DNA from 2 places in the Cupriavidus sp. KK10 genome. Region 2 is predicted to be linked to the other one. Evidence: predicted binding sites of a transcription regulator. Region 2 holds the regulator's gene; the other holds the start of a gene.

Region 1 (3,367 bases), 2.0 Mb from region 2:
CGGCGCGTCAGAACGGGTGGAAGCCGCCCAGGAACTGCTCCACCTGCTCGGCCTGGCGCGCGTCGCGCGCGGCATCGCCCGATTCCAGCACCACCGCCTGGTACGCGCGCGTACCCACGGCCACCAGGCGCGCCGTCAGCCGGCGCGGCGACTGGTCCTGCGGCGACACCCCGCTGGCCTGCACTTCCACGCCGGCAAGCGGGCGGCCCGGACGGTCGGCACTCATCATGGTGACCGGCCGCGCGCGCGGCTCGCCCGACGGCGTGCCAAGGTTGGCCAGCAGGCCGGCCTGCATCGCCGCCAGCGCCTCGCGCCGCAGGGCTTCGTCATCGGCGGGCAGCGTCACCACGCCCACGGCGAAGAGCGTGTCGTCGACGCGCGCGGCTTCCATCGTCATCGGCAGCTTGCGCCCGGCAATGGTCACGTCGCGCGCGGCGCTGGTGGGCTTGCCCGGATACAGCGCGGCATAGGCGCCCTCGCCAGACTGGATGGTGCGCCAGTCATAGCGCGGCGAACAGGCGCACAGGGCGAATGCCAGCACGGCGGCACAGCACAGCAGCGGCCGGCGGACAGCGGCAGGAAAGCTCGGCGGGGGCGGCACAAGACGCATCGGGAATCCATGGGGGGACGGCGCGCACAGGCTGCGGGCGGCGCTGGCGGGCGCCATCGCCTGCGGGCGGAAACCGGTATTATCCCGAAAGCGGCGCGCCAGTGCTTGCCGCGCCGCTCCCACTACCCCCTGCCCCCACGTTCCTGCCATGCCTGCCGCCCGCATCGCCCGCCACGTCTTTGCCACCACCAGCCTGCGCTGGGTGGCCGCGAGCGCGTTGCTGGCAGCCGCAACCAGCATGCCCGCCGCCGCCAGCCCCGCTCATCTGCCGCCGGCCACCGACCTGGCCGCCCACGGCACCGAGGCCGCGCGCCGCGGCGAGCCGCTGGTGGTGCTGGTGTCGATGCCGGGCTGCAGCTATTGCGATGCCGTGCGCCGCAACTACCTCGGCCCGCAGGCCGCCGCCGGCGAGATTGCCGTGCGCGAACTCGACATGACCTCCGACACCCCGCTGCGCGATGCCGACGGCAGCCTGACTACCGCGCGCGCGTGGGCGCGGGCGCACCAGGTGCGGGTGGCGCCCACGGTGCTGTTCCTGGACCGCCAGGGCCGCGCCGCCGCCGGCCCGCTGCGCGGCATGCAGCCGGATTTCTACGGCGCCTACCTGGAACAGGCGCTGGACCAGGCACGCGCCGCCATCGCCACCCGGCGCTGAACGGATTGGCGCGCTTGCGGCAGATTGCCGCAGCCCGGCCCCGCGCAGCGCGCGAACGCCCGCGGCATTAGAATGTCCCAATGCTGACCCGAACCTGCCTGACCCGGATTCCATGACCACTGCTGCCCCTGCCATCAAAACCTCCCGCAAGCCCTGGCCCATCGTCGTGGCCGTGGTCGTGCTCGCGCTGCTGGGCTGGTTCGGCTACCGCGCGCTGTCGCCGGCCAATACGGCCCCGGCGGCCACCTTCACGCTGCTGTCGGGCGAGAAGGTCAGCACCGCCGACCTCAAGGGCAAGGTCTACATGATCAACTTCTGGGCCACCAGCTGCGCCACCTGCGTCAAGGAAATGCCGGACATGGTCCGCACCTATGAGCAGTTCAAGGGCAAGGGGCTGGAATTCGTCGCCGTGGCGATGAACTACGACCCGCCCATGTATGTGATGAACTACGCCAAGACGCGCGGCCTGCCGTTCAAGGTGGCCATGGATTCCGACGGCGCCGCGGCCAAGGCCTTCGGCAATGTGCAGCTGACGCCGACCACCTTCGTGGTAGACAAGGACGGTCGCATCCTGAAGCGCTATGTGGGCGAGCCCGAGTGGGATGCACTGCACAAGCTGCTGGATGGCGCGCTGGCAAAGTCCGCGTAACGCTCCCGGCGGCAACCGCAGTGAAAAGGTGCTCATTGAGCACCTTTTTTTGTTTTTAGGCACGATCGCCAGGGCAGCAGGTTGCGCGACATCCCTGTATGGATATACAGTTGGCGCCAGCCTTTTCTGAGCCTTCCCCGAGCCCCGCCTGTGACTTTGGACCTAGCCCCCGCCGCCGACCTCGCGGCCCCTGACGCCGATGACGTCCCCGCCTACCTGTCCCGGCTCAACCCGGAGCAGCGCGCCGCGGTGGAACACGGCAGCGACGCGCCGCTGCTGATCATCGCCGGCGCCGGCTCGGGCAAGACCAATACGCTGGCGCACCGGGTCGCGCACCTGGTGCTGGCCGGTGCCGATCCGCGCCGCATCCTGCTGCTGACGTTCTCGCGCCGCGCCGCGGCCGAGATGGGACGGCGCGTCGAGCGCATCGTCGACCAGGCACTCGGCACCCAGACCGGCGCGGGGCGCGCGGCGCTGCAATGGTCCGGCACCTTCCACGCCATCGGCGCGCGCCTGCTGCGCGAATACGCCGAGACCCTGGGCCTGTCGCCCGCCTTCACCATCAGCGACCGCGGCGATGCCGCCGACCTGATGCACGTGGTGCGCCACGACCTGGGGCTGTCAGAGACCGCCAGCCGCTTCCCGAAGAAGGAAACCTGCCTGTCGATCTACTCGCGCGTGGTCAACACCCAGGCGCTGCTGGAAGACGTGCTCAGGCAGCAGTTCCCGCGCTACGCGATGTGGGCCGATGCGCTGCGCACCCTGTTCGCCGGCTATGTCGAGGCCAAGCAGAAGCAGCATGTGCTGGACTATGACGACCTGCTGCTGTACTGGGCGCAGGCCATGGCCGAGCCCACCATCGCGCAGGACATGGGCGCGCGCTTCGACCATGTGCTGGTCGACGAATACCAGGACACCAATGCGCTGCAGGCGTCGATCCTGCTGGCCATGCGACCGGACGGCCGCGGCCTGACCGTGGTGGGCGACGACGCGCAGTCGATCTACGCCTTCCGCGGCGCTACCGTGCGCAATATCCTGGACTTCCCGGCGCAATTCACGCCGGCCGCGCAGCAGGTCACGCTGTCGCAAAACTACCGCTCGACGCAGCCGATCCTGCAGGCCGCCAACGCCGTGATCGGGCTGGCGGCCGAGCGCTATACCAAGGACCTGTGGTCCGAGCGCGCCTCGGCCGAAAAGCCCGGCGTGATCGTGGTCAACGATGAGGCCGACCAGGCCCGCTACGTGGTCGAGCAGGTGCTGGCGCGGCGCGAGGCCGGCCTGACGCTGATGGCGCAGGCGGTGCTGTTCCGCGCCGCCGACCACAGTGCGCAGGTGGAGATCGAGCTGGCCCGGCGCAATATCCCGTTCGTGAAGTTCGGCGGACTGAAATTCCTGGAGTCGACCCACGTCAAGGACGTGCTGGCGGTGGTGCGCTGGCTGGAAAACCCGCGCG
Region 2 (3,367 bases):
ACTGCAGGACGGCAAATGGACGGCACGCTACTGCTGGCACCCCGGCACTTCGGAAGCCGCGGGCAAGGCGTTGCAGGAAGCCGTGCTGAACGGCAAGTCGCGCCGCCTGTTGGGGCAGTTCGATACCGAAGCCGAGACCGTCGAGGCCATCAAGCAGGCAGTGCTGCTTGAGGCAAAGTGGAGCCCGTCCCGAACCTGAGCTTTTATCTAAAAAAAATTGTGCCGGATACTAGCCATCCCGGAAAACTGTTTGTATAATCTTGGTTTTCGTCGATCAGCAACGTAACGCGCTGATGACTTCTACGGTGGCTGTAGCTCAGTTGGTAGAGTCCAGGATTGTGATTCCTGTCGTCGTGGGTTCGAGTCCCATCAGCCACCCCAAAGCATTTTCCAGAACGGCGCCTCGCGAGGGCGCCGTTTTGCATTCCCCGGGGATGGTATGTCTGTTCGAGCGGCAGTGATTGGCGTAGCGATGGCAGCCATGGTGGCAGGGTGTGCCACCGGTACTTCTGAAAAGGACATTCGCGCGCGTGCGCCCATGCGCTTGTTCACGCCAGCAACGATGGGCGATGTTGCGAAATGCCTGCGCAACAATCTGGGCGATGACGCCGCGGTCATCAACTATCCGGCGAAGAACCAGACTGAGATCCGCATCGGCCAGACCACGTCTGGGGGTGAATACCGATACGCCTATCTGATTTCGCTGACGGCGAAGCCGGATGGTACGGCTCTGGAACTGCGCAAGAGCGATACGTGGTTCCCGCAGCTGACGCCGCAGGAGCTGGAAGCCGAAGCCAAGGCGTGTGTGCGTAGCTGAGGGCGGGGCCCACGGCTACGCGGGCTGCGCCCGCAGGGTTCAGGCAGCCAGCTTTTCGGCGGTTTCGAGTTCAAGCATGCGGCAGATCGCCGCCATGCTGCCGACCATGGTGCGGCGCTGCGTACCCTGGTAGACGCGTACGCCCTTGCTCTGGCGGAACGGCACGGGCTTGACCGGGCGACGGGCGGCGACTTGGTGGATTTGCGGCATGGTGGCACCTCTTTTGGGCAAAGCGGGGTCAACACCCGGCAAGCCGGGTGGCGTCTGCAAAGCAATGGAAGCGGGTGGGCCCGCGCAGGCTCGCTGCCTGCGGTGCCCGGCTAGAAGCCGGAAGATCGGATCAGACCGACGGCGATGCCTTCCAGCGAGAACTCCTCGCCAGGCTCCACGATGATGTTGGTGAAGTCCGGGTTTTCTGCGATCAGTTCGATATGGCCACCGCGCCGCTGCAGGCGCTTGACGGTCACGTCATCACCCAGGCGCGCCACCACGATCTTGCCGTTGGCGGCTTCGCTGGCGCGGCGCACGGCCAGCAGGTCGCCATCGAGGATGCCGGCATCGCGCATGCTCAGGCCGCGCACGCGCAGCAGGTAATCGGGGCGTTCGTCGAAGACCGAGGCGTCGACCTGGTACTGGCGGTCGATATGCTCGGCGGCGAGTATCGGGCTGCCGGCAGCAACGCGGCCCACCAGCGGCAGCGTCAGCTGCATCACGCCGGCCATCGGCAACGAAAACTGGTCAGGCATTTCCGAATCGCTGCGTGCCACCTTCAGGCGGATGCCGCGTGAGGCGCCCGGGGTCAATTCGATCACGCCCTTGCGTGCCAGCGCCCTCAGGTGTTCTTCTGCGGCATTGGGCGATGAGAAGCCGAATTCTGCGGCGATTTCGGCGCGCGTGGGCGGAAAGCCGGTGCGGCGGATCGTGTTGCGGATCAGATCGAAAATCTGCTGCTGCCGGGGTGTCAGGGTCGCCATGGGATCGCCATTCCGTGCGGGGCCGCGGGGATTCCGGGTAAGGGATCGGTCGATCCTTTATCCTGCATCCGGCTGGCCAGGCACTGTATGTTTAAACAGTATGCTGTGATTTTATACAGTATCGGCCTGAGCGCAAGCAGAATTTTTGGGGCGTGTCGCATGGATGGATTTGTGGATCGCCAGCGCGGGCCCGCGGCGAGGCGGGGCGCGCCCGTTACAATCGGCATTCCTGTTTTCCCACTTTCTTTGCACGCCTCCATGACCCAATTGCCTCGCATCGTCGTACTTGCCACCGGCGGCACCATCGCTGGCGCGGCCGGCAACTCCGCCAGCAGCGCTCGCTACCAGGCGGCGACCGTGCCGGTGTCGTCGTTGCTGGCAGCGGTGCCCGCGCTGCAGTCGGCGGCCCGCATCGAAGCCGAGCAGGTGGCCCAGGTCGACAGCAAAGACATGACCTTCATGCTCTGGCAAACGCTGGCGGCGCGGGTTGAGCACTGGTCCGCGCAGCCCGACGTGGCCGGCATCGTGATCACGCACGGCACCGATACACTGGAAGAAACCGCGATGGCGCTGCACCTGACGCAATCGTGTCCGGTGCCCGTGGTGATGACGGCGGCAATGCGGCCATCGACGTCGCTGTCGGCCGATGGCCCGCTGAACCTGCTGGATGCGGTGCGCGTGGCCGCTCATCCCGATGCGCGCGGCAAGGGTGTGCTGGTGGTGCTGAACCAGCAGATCCACGCTGCGCGGGATGTGGCCAAGGCCCACACGTCGGCGGTCGATGCCTTTGTCTCGGCCTGCGGGCCGCTGGGTTTCGTGCAGGATGACTACGTGCGCTTCGCGCGCGCGCCGCGCGCGGCCTGGGTGATTGGGCCGATGCCGACGGCGTGGCCGGTGGTGGAGATCGTGGCCAGCTACGCCCAGCCGGGCAGGGTGGCTGTGGATGCGCTGGTCCGCGCGGGCGTCGCCGGACTGGTGGTGGCTGCCGCTGGCAATGGCTCGGTGCATGAGGTGCTGGCCGAGGCGCTGGCCGATGCCGCTGCCGCGGGTGTGGCCGTGGTGCGCAGTTCCCGCACCGGGGCCGGCCATGTGGCGATTCCGCCCCAGCTCAGCCCGGCGGATGGGGCTTTTGTTTCCGCAACGGACCTCAATCCCTATAAGGCGCGCGTGCTGCTGGCCATGGCGCTAGCAGCCGACGCAGGGCTGGCGCGGGATCCGGCGAGGCTGCAGGCCTTGATTGCCAACGCCTGATTTGCCTGTGTAAACAGCGGCTTGCGCACTTGCCGATACGCGCGCTATAATGTAAGGCTATTCAACCTTGCCACACCGGACTCGTGACGCCCGGGTGGCTAATCCAAAAGGAGCGTCAATGCGTCATTACGAAATCGTCTTCATCGTCCACCCGGACCAGAGCGAACAAGTGCCGGCCATGATCGAGCGCTACAAGCAGCTCGTGACCTCGCAGAACGGCAACGTTCACCGCGTGGAAGACTGGGGCCGTCGCCAGATGGCTTACATGATCCAGAAGCTGGCCAAGGCTCACTACGTTTGCCTGAACATCGAATGCGGCAAGGAA

What was found. Region 2 encodes LexA, which represses DNA repair genes until DNA is damaged. Its sites were predicted from a motif close to ACTGTATNNNNATACAGT; they were not measured.
Region 1: a site for LexA is predicted at 2,008-2,025, ahead of KB879_RS01885 (ATP-dependent helicase). Genes of this name have one in related genera too.

What each region holds. Positions count from the first base shown of each region.
Region 1 is NZ_CP073677.1:366,997-370,363, reverse strand. Features, by position in the region: gene KB879_RS01900 (hypothetical protein) at 8-610, opposite strand; gene KB879_RS01895 (thioredoxin family protein) at 759-1,265, shown strand; gene KB879_RS01890 (TlpA disulfide reductase family protein) at 1,378-1,914, shown strand; gene KB879_RS01885 (ATP-dependent helicase) at 2,065-3,367, shown strand, end outside.
Region 2 is NZ_CP073677.1:4,998,973-5,002,339, reverse strand. Features, by position in the region: gene KB879_RS23330 (hypothetical protein) at 1-199, shown strand, start outside; tRNA gene KB879_RS23325 (tRNA-His) at 306-381, shown strand; gene KB879_RS23320 (hypothetical protein) at 440-817, shown strand; gene KB879_RS23315 (hypothetical protein) at 857-1,027, opposite strand; gene lexA (transcriptional repressor LexA) at 1,138-1,791, opposite strand; gene KB879_RS23305 (asparaginase) at 2,050-3,042, shown strand; gene rpsF (30S ribosomal protein S6) at 3,161-3,367, shown strand, end outside.